DNA from 2 places in the Streptomyces liliifuscus genome. Region 1 is predicted to be linked to the other one. Evidence: riboswitches for the same ligand, from Rfam matches in the RefSeq annotation. Region 1 holds a riboswitch; the other holds the start of a gene.

What was found. Region 1 has a riboswitch for ZMP and ZTP ahead of JEQ17_RS18525 (glycine hydroxymethyltransferase). Riboswitches for the same ligand answer to the same signal wherever they lie in the genome.
Region 2: linked by a shared signal. The riboswitch ahead of JEQ17_RS06290 (bifunctional 5,10-methylenetetrahydrofolate dehydrogenase/5,10-methenyltetrahydrofolate cyclohydrolase) and the one ahead of JEQ17_RS18525 (glycine hydroxymethyltransferase) in region 1 are both predicted to bind ZMP and ZTP.

Annotation. Positions count from the first base shown of each region.
Region 1 covers NZ_CP066831.1:4,380,097-4,388,277, forward strand. Annotated here, with positions in the region: gene JEQ17_RS18495 (hypothetical protein) at 1-334, opposite strand, end outside; gene JEQ17_RS18500 (2'-5' RNA ligase family protein) at 402-980, opposite strand; gene trpS (tryptophan--tRNA ligase) at 1,137-2,150, opposite strand; partial or broken gene JEQ17_RS18510 (RNA polymerase sigma factor) at 2,251-2,850, shown strand; gene JEQ17_RS18515 (hypothetical protein) at 2,948-3,931, shown strand; gene JEQ17_RS18520 (hypothetical protein) at 4,179-4,913, shown strand; gene JEQ17_RS18525 (glycine hydroxymethyltransferase) at 5,279-6,724, opposite strand; ZMP/ZTP riboswitch at 6,756-6,842, opposite strand; gene rocD (ornithine--oxo-acid transaminase) at 7,015-8,181, shown strand, end outside.
Region 2 covers NZ_CP066831.1:1,443,236-1,451,416, forward strand. Annotated here, with positions in the region: gene JEQ17_RS06260 (hypothetical protein) at 1-114, shown strand, start outside; gene JEQ17_RS06265 (hypothetical protein) at 409-636, opposite strand; gene JEQ17_RS06270 (hypothetical protein) at 767-1,063, opposite strand; gene JEQ17_RS06275 (nuclear transport factor 2 family protein) at 1,250-1,624, shown strand; gene JEQ17_RS06280 (MarR family winged helix-turn-helix transcriptional regulator) at 1,646-2,179, opposite strand; gene JEQ17_RS06285 (hypothetical protein) at 2,266-3,114, shown strand; ZMP/ZTP riboswitch at 3,209-3,295, shown strand; gene JEQ17_RS06290 (bifunctional 5,10-methylenetetrahydrofolate dehydrogenase/5,10-methenyltetrahydrofolate cyclohydrolase) at 3,316-4,164, shown strand; gene JEQ17_RS06295 (CU044_5270 family protein) at 4,165-5,202, opposite strand; gene JEQ17_RS06300 (RNA polymerase sigma factor) at 5,195-5,758, opposite strand; gene ctaD (aa3-type cytochrome oxidase subunit I) at 5,865-7,547, shown strand; gene JEQ17_RS06310 (hypothetical protein) at 7,553-7,900, shown strand; gene JEQ17_RS06315 (SDR family oxidoreductase) at 8,015-8,181, opposite strand, start outside.

The DNA of each region.
Region 1 (8,181 bases):
AGCGGGCCGCGTGGACACTGGTGCCGAGTCCGGCCGGCATCGGCTGCCGCTGCCAGCGCGTGCCGTCGTGGCGGAGCAGGAAACCGTCGTCGCGGGACGGAATCGCGCTGTTCGTGACAGCGCCCGCGACCCAGACGTCGCCGTCGGCCGTCGCGATCACGTCCGACAGCTTGCTCTCGTCGTCGAGGATCTCGTCGTAGGCCCAGGTCGGCCCGGACGTCTCACTGCCGGTCGACGAGGACGGCTTCGCCCTGCCGTCGTCGCCGTCGGCCTCCGTACCGCATCCGGTCAGCGCGAGGCCGATCGCAGTGAGCCCCGCCACGATCCTGCGCATGATCCCCCTGATCGTCCGATCCCCCGCCCGCCCGGGCCGCGGACTGCCCGACCGGCGGACGGTGCACTCAGCGGGCCGGGAGCGGGCCCCGCTCCGCGCGGGTGGCCTGCGGCGGTACGACAGCGCCGCCGAAGGCGTAGTCACGCAGCCTGCGCCACACGCCGTCGGCCCCCTGCTCATAGAGCGCGAAGCCGGTGCACGGCCACTCGGCCCCGTACTCGGCAAGCTCCTCGAACGCCCGGTCCATCGCCTCGTCGTCGATGCCGTGCGCCACCGTCACATGCGGGTGGTACGGGAACTGCAGCTCGCGCGCCACCGGCCCGGACGCGTCCCTGACCTGCTTCTGCAGCCAGGTGCAGGCCTCGGCCCCCTCGACGACCTGCACGAACACGACGGGCGACAGCGGACGGAAGGTTCCCGTGCCCGACAGCCGCATCAGGAAGGGCCGGCCGGCGGCCGCGACCTCGACGAGATGCGCCTCGATCGCGGGCAGCGCCGAGTCGTCGACCTCGGTCGGCGGCAGCAGTGTGACGTGCGTGGGGATGCCGGAAGCCGCGGGGTCGCCGAAGCCCGCGCGCCGCTCCTGGAGCAGGCTGCCGTGTGGCTCCGGGACCGCGATCGACACACCGATCGTTACGGTCCCCACGTCGTCTCCTGTCGTTGTGTTGATGTTCCGCCGTGTCGGCGTACTTCTCGGGCAGGGGTTGCTGCCGGTTCGGCTATCGACTGTACGGCCGTACGACCCCGTTCCGGTTGTCGTACCGGTGTTGTCCTGGTCTCGTCCTGGCCGTCGTCCCGGCAGTCAGTGCTTCGCCGGCAGGAAACCCACTCTGTCGTACGTCTGGGAGAGGGTCTCCGCGGCGACGGCGCGGGCCTTCTCGGCCCCCTTGGCCAGGATCGAGTCGAGCGTCTCCGGGTCGTCCAGATACTGCTGGGTACGCTCCCGGAACGGCGTCACGAAGTCGACCATGGCCTCGGCGAGGTCGGTCTTCAGCGCACCGTAGCCCTTGCCGACGTACTTCTGCTCCAGTTCCGCGATACCGGTTCCGGTGAGGGTGGAGTAGATGGTCAGCAGGTTGCTGACGCCCGGCTTGTTCTCGATGTCGTACCTGATCACCGTGTCCGTGTCGGTGACCGCGCTCTTGACCTTCTTGGCGGTGACCTTCGGATCGTCGAGAAGGTTGATGAGGCCCTTCGGAGTCGACGCCGACTTGCTCATCTTGATCGCCGGGTCCTGGAGATCGAAGATCTTCGCCGTCTCCTTGAGGATGTACGGCTTCGGGACGGTGAACGTCTGACCGAAGCGGCCGTTGAAGCGCTCGGCGAGGTCGCGCGTCAGCTCGATGTGCTGGCGCTGGTCCTCACCCACCGGGACCTCGTTGGCCTGGTACAGCAGGATGTCCGCGACCTGCAGGATCGGGTACGTGAAGAGGCCGACCGAGGCGCGGTCGGCGCCCTGCTTGGCGGACTTGTCCTTGAACTGGGTCATGCGGGACGCCTCACCGAAGCCGGTGAGGCAGTTCATGATCCAGGCGAGCTGCGCGTGCTCGGGGACATGGCTCTGGACGAAGAGCGTGCAGCGCTCCGGGGCGAGACCGGCGGCCAGCAGCTGGGCCGCGGCGAGCCGGGTGTTGGCGCGGAGGTCCGCAGGGTCCTGCGGAATGGTGATCGCGTGCAGGTCGACGACCATGTAGAACGCGTCGTGGGACTCCTGCAGGGCCACCCACTGACGGACGGCGCCGAGGTAATTGCCGAGGTGGAACGAGCCGGCGGTGGGCTGGATTCCAGAAAGCACGCGAGGACGGTCTGAAGCCATGCTCACCATTCTCTCAGGTGTCAGGGGCCGTTCCGGAACTGGTCGGAAACAGATGTGACACGGGTGGGAACCGATCTGCCTCGGGCGGTGTAACAAGAGCGTGAGGACGCGGGAGGGGGGCCGCATCGTCGATGAGGCCGCGGTGATCGCACGCGTGCGCGCCGGAGAGCCGGAGGCGTATGCGGAGCTGGTGCGTGCCCATACGGGCCTCGCGCTCAGGGCGGCCGCGGCACTGGGGGCGGGTGCGGACGCGGAGGACGTGGTGCAGCAGGCCTTCTTCAAGGCCTACTGCTCCTTGGGGCGCTTTCGGGACGGCGCGGCGTTCAAGCCGTGGCTGCTCTCGATCGTCGCCAATGAGACGAGGAACACAGTGCGGACGGCGGTGCGCCAGCGGACGCTGGCCGGCCGTGAGGCCGCGCTCGTGGAGGCCGAGCCGCTGATACCGGAATCGGCGGATCCGGCTGCCGCGGCCCTGGAGGTCGAGCGCCGGACGGCCCTGCTGACCGCCCTGGAAGGACTGGGCGAGGACCACCGCCTGGTCGTCACCTACCGCTATCTGCTGGAGATGGACGAGTCGGAGACCGCCCAGGCCCTGGGCTGGCCGCGGGGGACAGTGAAATCCCGGCTCAACCGCGCCCTGCGGAAGCTCGGCAGACTGCTGCCGGACTTCGAGCCGCGGGAGGGGTCGGGGGATGCGCAGGGCGCGGCAGGTGCGGCGCGTCCGGTGGATGGGACTGATGTGGGGGATGCGGAGGGCCTGGGCGGCCCGAGAGGTCGGAGAGCGCGGGGAGGAGGTGATGAGCATGGGTGAGTCGCACGAGTCGCACGAGTCGCACGAGGAGTACGAGGCGGGGGGTACGGGGTCCTCCGGTGACCGGGGCCGTGGTGAGGGCCGGCACGGAGGTCAGTACGGGGCCGGGGACGGACTTGGGCATGGGCGCCGGCCGGGGCCGGGGCAGGGGGATGGGCACGGGCAGGGTGCTTCCCGGTTGCCCGAGGAGTTGCGGGCGCTCGGGCGGTCGCTGGACCGGCCCGGGGCGGTGGGCGGTGAGTCGATGGTCGAGCGGGTGCTGGAGCAGATACTGGCCGAGCACGTGCCGGTCCCCGTGGCCGAGCCACCGGGCCTCGCGGAGCGACTGCGGATGATTCGCCGCTGGGCCCGGGCGCGTCGTCGCGCGCTGGCCGCGGGGCTGTGCGGCCTGCTGACGGTCCTCGTGCTCACGCCTCCGGTGCGCGCCGCGGTCGTCGAGTGGTTCGACTTCGGCGGGGTGGAGGTGCGGTACGACCCGTCGGCGACGCCTTCGCCGGGGGCCGAGGTGCCCGGCTGCGGTGGCCCGTCACTCACTCTCGCCGAGGCCGAGCGAAAAGCGGGCTTCGCGCCCCTCGCGTCCCCTGCGCTGGGGACCCCGGAGGCGGTGACGGTGACGCGCGAGCCGAAGGGTCGGTTCCTGATCACCCTGTGCTGGCGCGAGCAGGGACGCACGATCCGGCTGGACGAGTATCCGGCGGTGCTGAGTCCCGGCTTCATCAAGTTCGTGCGGGAGCAGCCGGAGTATGTGCCGCTGGGCAAGGACGCGGACCTCGTCGAACGTACGGCGCTGTGGTTCCCCGACCCTCATCTCCTGCGCCTCTGGCTGATGGACGGGGACGGGGAGTTCACCCGCTCCAAGCGGACCGCCGGACCGACGCTGCTGTGGATGCACGGGGGCGACATGACGCTCCGGCTGGAGGGCGTGGCGTCGAAGGCGCGGGCGGTGGAGATCGCGAAGTCGCTGGGCTAGAGGGTCCGTTGGCCGGGGCGGGATGGGGGGCCCGGCTGCGAGGGCGGAGCAGGCCGGGCGCGGCAGGGCGGGGCGGATGTCTCGAGATTTTGGTCGGTGTCGAGTGGGAACCCCGCCGGGTCGAGCGGTGTACCAGAAGTGACACGCAGGTGCGGGCGGACCGCATCGGGGCCGATTGGGGGGTGTCGGGATGCGCAGGGTTCGTGCACGGGTGACGGGGAGCCCACGAGTGACGGGGAGGCCGCCGGTGACGTGGAGCCGGGGATGGGCGGCGATCTCGGGGTGGGCGATGGCGCTCGGTCTGGTCGTGATGTGCGCGCCCACCGCGGCGGCCGGCGGTCCGACGAGCGTGCTGGTGGTATCGCCGGAGAGCGGCCAGAGCGCGGCGCTCTACAACTCGAAGGAGGAGTACGGGGAGTTGGAGCGCCTCCTCGGACAGCCGGGCAGCGGCACCCGCGAGGAGCCGCCCGGGCTTGGCGTGGGCAGCGGTCGGCAGATCAACGTCACGTGGATGATCCATGACGTGTCGCCCTGGCGGGTCGACCGCGTCTATCCGGAGACACCGCGCACCAAGGACGTCTGGATACACACGGCTGCCAACGTTCCGAAGTCCATGAACGGCTACTGGCACAAGGCCGAGCAACCGGCCGCGGTGCGCGCGTTGTTCAAGAAGCTCGGCGTGCTGGGCGAATCGTCCGGCGGGGGCGCCGGGGCCATCTATCCGGCGCCCTGGGAGACGACGGAGGATGCCGCCGCGGCCGCGCCCGCTCCGGGGCCCACTCAGCGGTCCGGCACGGCTGCGGCCGCCGCGGCGGCGGGTGACGACGGCACCGACTGGTGGTGGGCGATACCTGGGCTGGCGACCGGGGCCGTGCTGGCCCTTGTGCTGCGGCCGTTCGTCGGGCGGTTGCCGGGAGTACGGCAGTTGGGCCGTCCGCGGGTTCGGGAGGCGGGTCCTCGGCAGGAGCTGAGGGATGTCTGAGAGGGGCGTAGGAGTTGTTGGGTCCGGGCGCGTGACGGGCGGGGCCGATCGCGTGGGCGGCCCGGAGTGGGCTGTGGCCGGGCTCGCGGCGGGGCTGGTCCTCGGCTCCTGCGGCACCCTGCTGATACGCCGCGCGGCGGCCGGGCGTGAGCCTGGGCCGCCGCGGGAGTCACGACAGGACTTGATCGACTTGTGAGCCGGTCTGTGGGTCGACTTGTCAGTCGGCCTGTAAGTCGGTCTGTGAGTCGGTCTACGGATCCGCTGGTTCGGCTGGTGAGGCGGTTGCGGCCGGGACCGAGTGTCGGTTCTCGGTCCCGATCTCGGTCTCGGCGCCCGTGTCCTCGCCCGCGGTCTCGGTCCAGGGCTCAGCCGAGGTCGATCTCCGGGTAGAGCGGGAAGCCGGTCAGGAGGTCGGTCGCCCGGTGGGAGATCTCGTCGGCGATCTTCGGGTCCAGGATGTGCTGGGCCTTGGAAGGGGCGCCCTTGGCGGTGGTGCCGGGCTCCGTGGTGGCGAGGACGCGGTCGATGAGGCCGGCGATCTCGTCCATCTCGGTGGCGCCGAGGCCGCGGGTGGTGAGCGCAGGGGTGCCGATGCGAATGCCGGAGGTGTACCAGGCGCCGTTGGGGTCGGCGGGGATGGCGTTGCGGTTGGTGACGATGCCCGAGTCGAGCAGGGCGGACTCGGCCTGGCGGCCGGTGAGGCCGTAGGAGGAGGCGACGTCGATGAGGTTGAGGTGGTTGTCGGTGCCGCCGGTGACCAGCGTGGCGCCGCGTCGCATCAGGCCCTCGGCGAGAGAGCGGGCGTTGTCGACGACGGCCTGGGCGTAGTCGCGGAACTCGGGGCGGCGGGCCTCGGCGAGCGCGACGGCCTTGGCGGCCATGACGTGCGGGAGGGGGCCGCCGAGGACCATCGGGCAGCCGCGGTCGACCTGGTCGGCGAGGGAGGAGTCGCACAGGACCATGCCGCCGCGTGGGCCGCGCAGCGACTTGTGGGTGGTCGTGGTGACGATCTGGGCGTGCGGGACCGGGTCGAAGTCACCGGTGAGGACCTTGCCGGCGACGAGACCGGCGAAGTGCGCCATGTCGACCATGAGCGTGGCGCCTACCTCGTCGGCGATCTCCCGCATGATCCGGAAGTTCACGAGACGGGGGTAGGCGGAGTAGCCGGCGACGATGATCAGGGGCTTGAACTCACGGGCGGAGGTGCGCAGGGCCTCGTAGTCGATGAGGCCGGTGGCGGGGTCGGTGCCGTAGGAGCGCTGGTCGAACATCTTGCCGGAGATGTTCGGGCGGAAGCCGTGGGTGAGGTGGCCGCCGGCGTCCAGGGACATGCCGAGCATGCGCTGGTTGCCGAAGGCCTGGCGCAGTTCGGCCCAGTCGGCGTCGGAGAGGTCGTTGACGTTGCGGACGCCGGCCTTCTGGAGGGCGGGGGCCTCGACGCGGGCGGCGAGGACGGCCCAGAAGGCGACGAGGTTGGCGTCGATGCCGGAGTGCGGCTGGGCGTAGGCGTGCTCGGCGCCGAAGAGCTCGCGGGCGTGCTCGGCGGCGAGGGCCTCGACGGTGTCCACGTTGCGACAGCCGGCGTAGAAGCGGCGGCCGACGGTGCCTTCGGCGTACTTGTCGCTGAACCAGTTGCCCATCGCAAGGAGGGTGGCCGGGGAGGCGTAGTTCTCGGAGGCGATCAGCTTGAGCATCTCGCGCTGGTCGGCGACTTCCTGCCCGATGGCGTCGGCGACGCGGGGCTCGACGGCGCGGATCACTTCGAGGGCGCTGCGAAAGGCGGTGGATTCGTTGGAGAGGGGCTCTGGCATGACGGCCTCCGGACGTGGCGTTCGGCGTTCACGGTTCGGCCCAGGCGCACGGCACACAGTTCTTGGGCCGCTCCCCGATGGTCGTTCCCATCCCAGCGCGCCAGTCACGGCCCGTGGATCAGCGTACCGGGCGCGCCGGACCGTCGGGGTCCGCCGTCCACCATGCGAGCGACGATAGGAAGGGGCCACATGCAGTCGGACGGCCGGAAGGGAGCCGGGCCGGAGCTCTGGCACAGAAGCGGGAAAAGAAGCAGGTCACGAGCCCTCGTGCGGCCGGAAACGGAGACCCCGTGAGCACCACAGAAGAACTGATCGCCTCGGCCGAAGCCCACAGCGCGCCCACCTACCACCCGCTGCCCGTCGTCGTGGCGACAGCGGACGGGGCCTGGATGACGGATGTCGAGGGGCGCCGCTATCTGGATCTGCTGGCCGGGTATTCGGCGCTGAATTTCGGTCACGGCAACAGGCGGCTGATCGAGGCGGCGAAGGCGCAGTTGGAGCGGGTGACGTTGACGTCGCGGGCGTTCCACCACGACCGGTTCGCCGAGTTCTGCGCGCGGCTGGCCGAGTTGTGCGGCATGGAGATGGTGCTGCCGATGAACACGGGCGCGGAGGCGGTCGAGTCGGCCGTGAAGACCGCCCGAAAGTGGGGGTACCGGGTCAAGGGCGTGCCCGAGGGGAGGGCGAAGGTCGTCGTGGCGGGCAACAACTTCCACGGGCGTACGACGACGATCATCAGCTTCTCCACGGATGCCGAGGCGCGGGCGGACTTCGGTCCGTACACGCCGGGCTTCGAGATCGTGCCGTACGGGGATCTCACGGCGATGCGCGCGGCGGTCACGGAGAACACGGTGGCCGTGCTGCTGGAGCCCATTCAGGGCGAGGCGGGGGTGCTGGTGCCGCCGGCCGGTTATCTCGCGGGCGTACGGGAGCTGACGCGCGAGCGGAACGTGCTGTTCGTGGCGGACGAGATCCAGTCGGGCCTCGGGCGGACGGGGCGGACCTTCGCGTGTGAGCACGAGGGGGTCGTGCCGGACATGTATGTGCTGGGCAAGGCGCTCGGGGGCGGGGTCGTGCCGGTGTCGGCGGTGGTGTCGTCGAGCGAGGTGCTCGGGGTGTTCCGGCCGGGTGAGCACGGGTCGACGTTCGGCGGGAATCCGCTGGCCTGTGCGGTGGCGCTGGAGGTGATCGCGATGCTGCGGTCGGGCGAGTACCAGCGGCGGGCCACCGAGCTGGGCGAGCATCTGCACCGGGAGCTGGGGCAGTTGGCCGGTTCGGGCCGGATCACTCAGGTGCGGGGGCGCGGGCTGTGGGCGGGTATCGACATCGACCCGGTGTACGGAACGGGCCGGGAGATCTCCGAGAAGCTGATGGACCGGGGTGTGCTGGTCAAGGACACCCATGGGTCCACGGTCCGCATCGCGCCGCCGCTGGTGATCAGTAAGGAGGACCTGGAC
Region 2 (8,181 bases), 2.9 Mb from region 1:
ATCACCGTCCAGAATCTGAGGGTGACCAACTCCTCGATCCGGGAGAGCCCTTGCGGTGACAACACCACGTTCCGCAACAACACCCTGGTCAACAGCACCCAGACCATCTGCTGAGGTCCGCCAGGGGTCGGTAGGGCAGTCAGTACGGCAGGAGTCGGCCCGAGGGGGTCCTGCGATCGATCGTCGTGTCGCGCGCGGTGGTCGTGCGGCGGGTGGGACGGATGCGGATCCGGCGGTTCATGGCGGCCTCCTCATTCCTGGTGCCACCAGCCTCCGCGCCACCGCGGCCCCGCACATCGTGCCCGTGGAGGCCTTCGCCCTGGTCCCGTGGTGTCAGTCGCCGGGGGCGAGGTACTCCCGAGGAAGGACGTGGGCCCCTACACCCGCCCTCTCACCTGCGTACGGCCGTCAGGGGCGGCGCGGCTCCGGACCCCAGTAGGACGGGCCTCCGCCGCGCCATTCGATGAGCGGCGACACCGCGACCTCGTTCTCGTCGAACTCCAGGCCCGCGCGGCGCAGGAACTCGACGACGTCCGGGAGGTTCATGGCGACGCCGATCGACTCGCCGTGGACCGTCACGCGCCGCCCGCCCTCCTCCTGCGGCGGGTGCACGACCACTACGGGATGTTCCGACATGCCCTCAGCCTCACCCGGACCGCCCCGGCGCGCATCCGGGGGCCGCAATCGCTTCGCCGAGAACGACGTCGGCGTGCGCCTCCCCACGAGACGCACGCCGACGGGCCGGGCCGTTCGGTACTCGACGGCTCTACTCGAAGGCCCCGACCAGTCCCATGGCGGGGGCCGCGAGGTCGGTCACCTGGTGGAGCTGCTCCAGCTGGTAGAGGCCGTTCAGCTCGTTGAGCTTGTCGAGCTGGTCGGAGACCCTCGGCATCTGGGCCTTGTGCTCCGCGGGAAGGTCGCTCACGGCGAGCGAGTCGAGCATCGCGATGGGGTTCACCTTTCCCGTCTCCGGGGTGGTGGCAGCGGTCGCGGACGGTACGGCAAGGCCCGTGACGCCGACGGCGAGGCCAACGGCGGCGACGATACGTCGTGTTGAGATCATGCCTTCAGCAACGGTGGCGGGCCGCCCACGGACACGGCCGCACCCGGCTCCTCACCCGACAGGCTCATCGGCCCGGCTGCGCTTGCCGTGGCCGCCGTGCCGGAGGAGTCTCGGAGGGAGAGGCCCTCAACGGTCCGCTCCACGGCGGGCCGCGGTCTTCGCCAGTGGTCCACAAGGAGGTCCATCATGGGCACTGCGGCAAGCCCCGGCTTCGACACCGAAGCGCTGCGCCGGGGTATCGAAGGCCAGAACGCGTCGGCGCTCCTGTCGCTGTACGCGGACGACGCGGAAATGCGCGTCGTCGACCGCAACACCCAGCCCAGCCACCCCAAGGTCATGCACGGCCGCGAGCAGATCCGCGAGATGCTCGTCGACGTCTACAGCCGCGACATGACACACAAGTTGGAACAGTGTGTGATCCAGGGCGACCAAGTCGCCTTCACCGAGTCCTGTCAGTACGCGGACGGCACCAGGGTGCTCGCGAACTCGATGATGTCGCTGCGCGACGGCAAGATCGTCGACCAGGTGGTGCTGCAGGCATGGGACGACCCAGAGCAGTAAGGGGTATGCCGGGGGTCCGGATCACGACCCGTCTGACCTGGACCTTTTCGGCTCGGACGCGTCCGGGGCGGCCTCTGCGGCCTCGACCAGCTTCCGGAGCAGGTCGGCGAGTGTCCGCTTCTCTCCTTCTGACAGCACTGAGAGCAGCGCGTTCTCGCCATGTTCTTCGGAGGCCGCGTGCCGCTCGAACGCGTCGTATCCCGCCGGGGTGAGCCGTACGTGGACCCGGCGGCGGTCTGCCGCGTCGTGCGTACGCGTGATCAGGCCGGCGTCCTCCAGCGGGCCGAGCCGTGCCGACAGCGCGCCCCGGGTCAGGCCGAGCAGCTCGGCGAGCCGTGACGGGCTCGTCTCGTAGGGCGGGCCGAGCCTGCGCAGGGTGAGCAGCACCTTGAACTGCCAGTGTCTGAGCCCGTCGGAGGCCAGGGTGTCCCGGCGGGCCTGCGCCGCGTGCCGTGCCAGGATGCCGAGCCGCGCGAAGATCGCCTCCTTGACCGGGTCCATCCAGTCGAGCTCCTTCGACCAGAGCGCGACGTGCCGGTCGACCGAATCGCCCACCGATCCCCTCCTGACGTCCGGACGGCTGCCCGATAGTTTTCTTGTGGATAGTTTTTCTGATTACTACCTTCCTCGCCATGACAAAAATGACGAGCACGCCCCACGCCGTCCTTCCGGTGGACGTCGTCGTCGCGGCGGCGCGTGAACTGGCCCGGGCCGGACGGTGGCCGAGCGCCCTGGACCTCCTCGACGGGGCGGTCACGGCCCAGCCGCACCACCGCGCGGCCATCGCTCTCGCCGGGGCGGAGGTCGCTCTTGAGCACGACTGGTTCGGCGGTACGGACACGGTGGCCGCGCGGATCACCGCCGCGGACAGGGTCTTATCCGAACTCACCGAGCCGGTCGGCCTCTGGGACCTGGACTTCGTACGGCTGCGGCACACGTACTTCCGGCTGCTCCGCGGTGACGGCACGTTCCGGTTCGGGCCGGCGGGCAAGGATCCCGACGAGCTGGCGGAGCTGCGGCGGTGTGCGCTGGAGCTGTGCGAGCGGGCGGCCGACGACGTGCGCCGGGGCTGGGCGCGGATGTACCTCGGGCTGATCGTCGACAACCTCTTCGCCGAGCGGGACGCGGCCCCCGCTCACTACGAACTCGCCCTGAGCGCCGGGGAGTCGGGCGACGACCTGCTCACCCGTGAGGCGCTTCGGCATCTCGGCGACCACGATCACGACGACCTGGACCACGCGCGGGCACGGGAGCGCTGGACCCGGGCGACCGCTCTCGGCGCCCGGGCGGGGAACGTCCCCGGCACGCTCTCCCAGCTGCTGCTCCTGGCGGTGCTGGCCCGCGACCGCGGCGACGAGGCGGGCGCCGCGGCCCTCGCGACCGAGGTGGCACGCTGGGCGGGAGCGATCGGGGCCGTACGCATCGAGGCCCAGGCGACCGGTTTCCTGGCGGGCGTGGACCCGACGGCCGGACCGGAGGAGGATTCCTGACCGTCGGCGGAGCCCCCTCACGGGCGCGGGGAACCGCGCGACCAGCCACCGACCGCCCGCAGACGGGAACCGCACCCCGCCGGAGCGTAGTGTGGTGGCAGGCCGTGACTGGCGCTGAGGTGGAGTACCACCGGGGAGCGGCCCGACGCACACGTCTTCGCCGCGCGCCTGGGCATCATCTACGACGCTCAGGAGTGGCTCATGTCCCAGGCCCGGCTGATGGACGGCACCGGTCTCGCCCGGCGGATCGTCGAGGAGACGGCCAAGCGGGCGGCCGACCTCACCGAACGCACGGGGGTGGCACCCTGTCTGGCCACCGTGCTCGTGGGCGAGGACCCCGCCTCCGTCACGTACGTACGCATGAAGCAGAACCGTTCCCGCAAGGCGGGTATCGAGTCGCGGCACGTGGCTCTGCCCGCCGGGACCACGACGAACGAGCTGATCGGCACGCTCACCGCGCTGTCCGCCGACCCCACTGTGCACGGCATCCTGTTGCAGCACCCGATGGGTCACCACATCGACGAGCGCGCGGCGTTCGAGGCGATCGCCCCGGAGAAGGACGTCGACGGGGTCACTCTGGCGTCGTTCTCCGCGATGAGCTTCGGGCTGCCGGGCTTCGCGTCGTGCACGCCCGGCGGAATCATGCGGCTCCTGGACGAGTACGACGTCGATCCGGCCGGCAAGCGGGCCGTCGTGGTCGGCCGCAGCGCAATCCTCGGCAAGCCGGTGGGGATGCTGCTGCTCGGCCGCAACGCCACGGTGACGTACTGCCACTCGCGTACGACCGACCTGTCGGCGGTCGTTCGGGAGGCGGACATCGTGGTGGCCGCGGTGGGGCGGCCCCGGCTGATCCGCGGCGAGGACATCAAGCCGGGCGCGGTCGTCGTCGACGCCGGTTACAACCCCGGCAACATCGGCGACGTCGACTTCGACGGCGCACGGGAGCGGGCCTCGCTGATCACTCCCGTGCCGGGCGGCGTCGGTCCGATGACGATCGCCACGCTGCTGGCCCAGACCGTCGAGGCGGCCACGCGGCAGACCGGCGTCTGATCAGCGCATCCACGCGCTGTAGTCCACGACGTCACCCGCCCCGAGTCCGTACTCGGGCTCGGCGACCGAGGCGGTGCTCTCCAGGCCGAGGACGGCACCGGTGGCCGGATCCATGATCAGCATCCGGTGGTAGCCGGTGCCGTCGTACACGTACGCCTGACCGTGCCGGCCGAGGCGATCGGTCACCTGGCCGACGGGCCGCAGTCCGTCGGCGTCCGCGAGGAGCCGGGCGAGGGCCGCGACCTCACGGGTGCCGAGGGTCCAGGTGTCGAGCAACAGCCGTGTGGCGTCGAGCAGTTCGCGTGTGGTCAGGGGGGTGTCGATGTGCTGCGCCTCCTGCAGATAGGCGCGCAGCCGCTCGGCGTCGTGCGGGGGCGGCGACTCGGGCGGGGCGTCGCTCCAACTCGGCGGGAAGGTCTGCGCGCTGATGACGTGACCGTCGTCGACGAGGCGCGAGTCGCCGTCCTCGTCGGAGAGGACCGGCCGGCCCGGGTGCCGCGGGTCGGTCGCGACGACGAGTTCCGTGTGGCTGTCGTCCGCGTTCCAGCGCACGACGCGCTCCACGGGGAGCGTGATCGGAGGCTTGTCCTCCGACATGCCCATGCTCCACGACTGCACATGCGTGCCCTTGCGCAGCCCGGACGAACCGTCCGCCGCGGCCGCGTCGGCCCGCTCGGCCAGCCGGTCCAGCGGTACGGGGGTGGAGTCGGCCCGGACGACCAGCGGGCGCGGCGCGGCCACCGCGGGGGTGGTGCTCGGGCCCGCGAGGAGGAGCGCGAGGGAGGTCACGGCGACGGCCGCGGTCGTCGCGAGGGCCCACACCAGACGCGTACGGCGGGGGCGGGGGCCGCGCAGCAGTCGGCCGAGGCTGCCACGGCCGGGCAGGAAACGGCCCCGCTTCGAACGCTCGTCGGCCGCCGGGCCCACGAGCTGGTTGAGGCGGCGCTCGGCCTCGTGGCCAAGGGATCCGTCGCCGAAGCGGGCGTCGTCGGACGGCACCGGGTTGGCGCGACGCAGCAGTTCGAGTTCGTCAGCCATGGCGCTGCTCCTTCGGGATGTCGCGGCGAGGCGTGGTGGGACCGGCGGCCACGGTGGTCCGCATGCTGTCGATCTCGGCTCTGAGCCGGCGGCGGGCGCGGTGCAGCCGCATCGCCGCCGCCCTGCTGCCACAGCCGAGGGCCACGGCGACCTCGTCGATGCCGAGTTCCTCCCAGGTGGTGAGCCGCAGAACCTCCTGATCGGCGGGGGCAAGCCGGGCCAGCGCGTCGTGCACCCAGGCGCCGGGCTGTTCCGAGTCGGGGCTGTCCACGATCTGTCGGCCGTGCGCGGTCTCGTCGTGTCCGAGCTTGTCGACGAGTCGCCGGCGGCGTCCGTAGCCGCGTACCGCGTTGGACAGGCAGTTGCGTGCCACGCCGTACAGCCAGGGAAGAGGGGAGGCGGGCAGGTCGGACCGGCGCCGCCAGGCGACGGTGAAGACCTCCGCCACCACTTCCTCGACTTCGCTCGTCCGGCCGTCCAGTCGCCGCGCAACGTACCGGCTGACCGCCCAGTAGTGCTCGCGATAGGCAGCGGCGAAGGTCTCGTCGTTGCTCATGTTCCGTAGGTGTCCGGCAGTCCCTCGATCGTCACACCCGCATGCGGTGATCCTTGTCGCTCGGCTCCAGTGTGACGCCGGGACGGGCCGCGGACACAGGCGGGGTATGGAGAGCAACACTGTCACCGCGGCGCTCGCGCCCCCGCGTGCGGGCCGCCGCCCGGGCCTCGCCGCCGTCCGCTGGCTGACCACCACGGACCACAAGACGATCGGTACGTTGTACCTGGTCACGTCGTTCGCGTTCTTCTGCATCGGCGGCGTGATGGCGCTGTTCATGCGCGCCGAACTGGCCCGTCCCGGCACGCAGATCATGTCGAACGAGCAGTTCAACCAGGCGTTCACGATGCACGGCACGATCATGCTGCTGATGTTCGCGACACCGCTGTTCGCCGGCTTCACCAACTGGATCATGCCGCTGCAGATCGGCGCGCCCGACGTGGCGTTCCCGCGGCTGAACATGTTCGCCTACTGGCTGTACCTGTTCGGCTCGCTGATCGCGGTCGGCGGTTTCCTCACCCCGCAGGGCGCGGCCGACTTCGGCTGGTTCGCCTACAGCCCGCTCTCGGACGCGGTCCGCTCGCCGGGCATCGGCGCCGACATGTGGATCATGGGCCTGGCGTTCTCCGGCTTCGGCACCATCCTGGGCGCGGTCAACTTCATCACCACCATCATCTGCATGCGCGCCCCGGGCATGACCATGTTCCGCATGCCGATCTTCGTGTGGAACGTGCTGCTCACCGCGGTCCTCGTGCTGCTCGCCTTCCCCGTCCTCGCGGCCGCGCTGTTCGCGCTGGAGGCGGATCGGAAATTCGGCGCACACATCTTCGATGCCGCCAACGGCGGAGCCCTGTTGTGGCAGCACCTGTTCTGGTTCTTCGGGCATCCAGAGGTGTACATCATCGCGCTGCCGTTCTTCGGCATCATCAGCGAGGTCATCCCGGTCTTCTCCCGCAAGCCGATGTTCGGCTACATGGGCCTGATCGGCGCGACCATCGCGATCGCGGGTCTGTCGGTGACGGTGTGGGCGCACCACATGTACGTCACCGGCGGCGTACTCCTGCCGTTCTTCTCCTTCATGACGTTCCTCATCGCCGTGCCGACGGGTGTGAAGTTCTTCAACTGGATCGGCACCATGTGGAAGGGGTCGTTGAGTTTCGAGACCCCGATGCTGTGGGCGACGGGCTTCCTGATCACCTTCACCTTCGGTGGTCTGACCGGTGTCATCCTGGCCTCGCCGCCGATGGACTTCCACGTCTCGGACTCCTACTTCGTGGTGGCGCACTTCCACTACGTGGTGTTCGGCACGGTGGTGTTCGCGATGTTCTCCGGCTTCCACTTCTGGTGGCCGAAGTTCACCGGCAAGATGCTCGACGAACGCCTCGGCAAGATCACCTTCTGGACGCTGTTCATCGGCTTCCACGGCACCTTCCTCGTCCAGCACTGGCTGGGCACGAACGGAATGCAGCGCCGGATTCCCGACTATCTGGCCGTGGAAGGACTGACGGTCCTCAATACGGTGTCCAGCATCTTCTCCTTCGTGCTCGGTCTGTCCCTGCTGCCGTTCTTCTACAACGTGTGGAAGACGGCGAAATACGGCGAGAAGGTCGAGGCCGACGATCCGTGGGGTTACGGCCGTTCGCTGGAGTGGGCGACCTCCTGCCCGCCGCCGCGGCACAACTTCGTCGTCCTGCCGCGGATCCGTTCCGAGTCCCCGGCGTTCGACCTGCACCATCCCGAAATCCGTGCCGTGGCAGGGCAGTTGCCTGCGCCGGAGAGGGTTCTGCGGTGACGGCGATGGACGAACGGCCTGTCGATGCGGGTGCGTTGATCAACGAGTTGGAGGGTCATCTTCTGATCGAGGCCACCCGGGGTGAGGGGCGGGCCGAAGCGGGCCGGTTCACCCGGCAGTTCGGGTGGCTCACCGACAGTCAGCGGGTCGAGATCGAGGAGAGGTTCGCGGAGGCGTACGTGGCGCTTGCGGGGGTTTCGTGGCGGCGGACGGTTCAGCGGGGCGCTGAGTTGCGGGGTGAGTATGAGGGGGCGTATCGGGTGTTGCGTCGGCGGCTGGTTGCGGGGTGGTTGGTCGGGATGGGGCTCCTCAGCGCGGTCGGCGTTGTGGTCCTCTCTCTCGTCCGGCCATGACGTGGTGAGTGTTCCGCTCGGCGAGAGGGTCGTTCGACAACTGCGGGCCGACTGTGGCTGGTCGAGCGGTTCCCCGCGCCCCTTGAGGGCGGGCCGCGTCGTAGCGCGCGGGGCTCACCTGAACTGGTCCGCCAGGAAGTCCTCCCAAGTCCGCTTGCCCACGGTGGTGTTCGTGAAGGAGAGGTTGTCGCCCGCCCGGTACGCGCGGCCCGCCTTTCCCGGCATGTGGACGGGGAGCAGGAGGCGGCGCTTGCCTTGGGTCTTCAGGTAGGTGGTGAGGA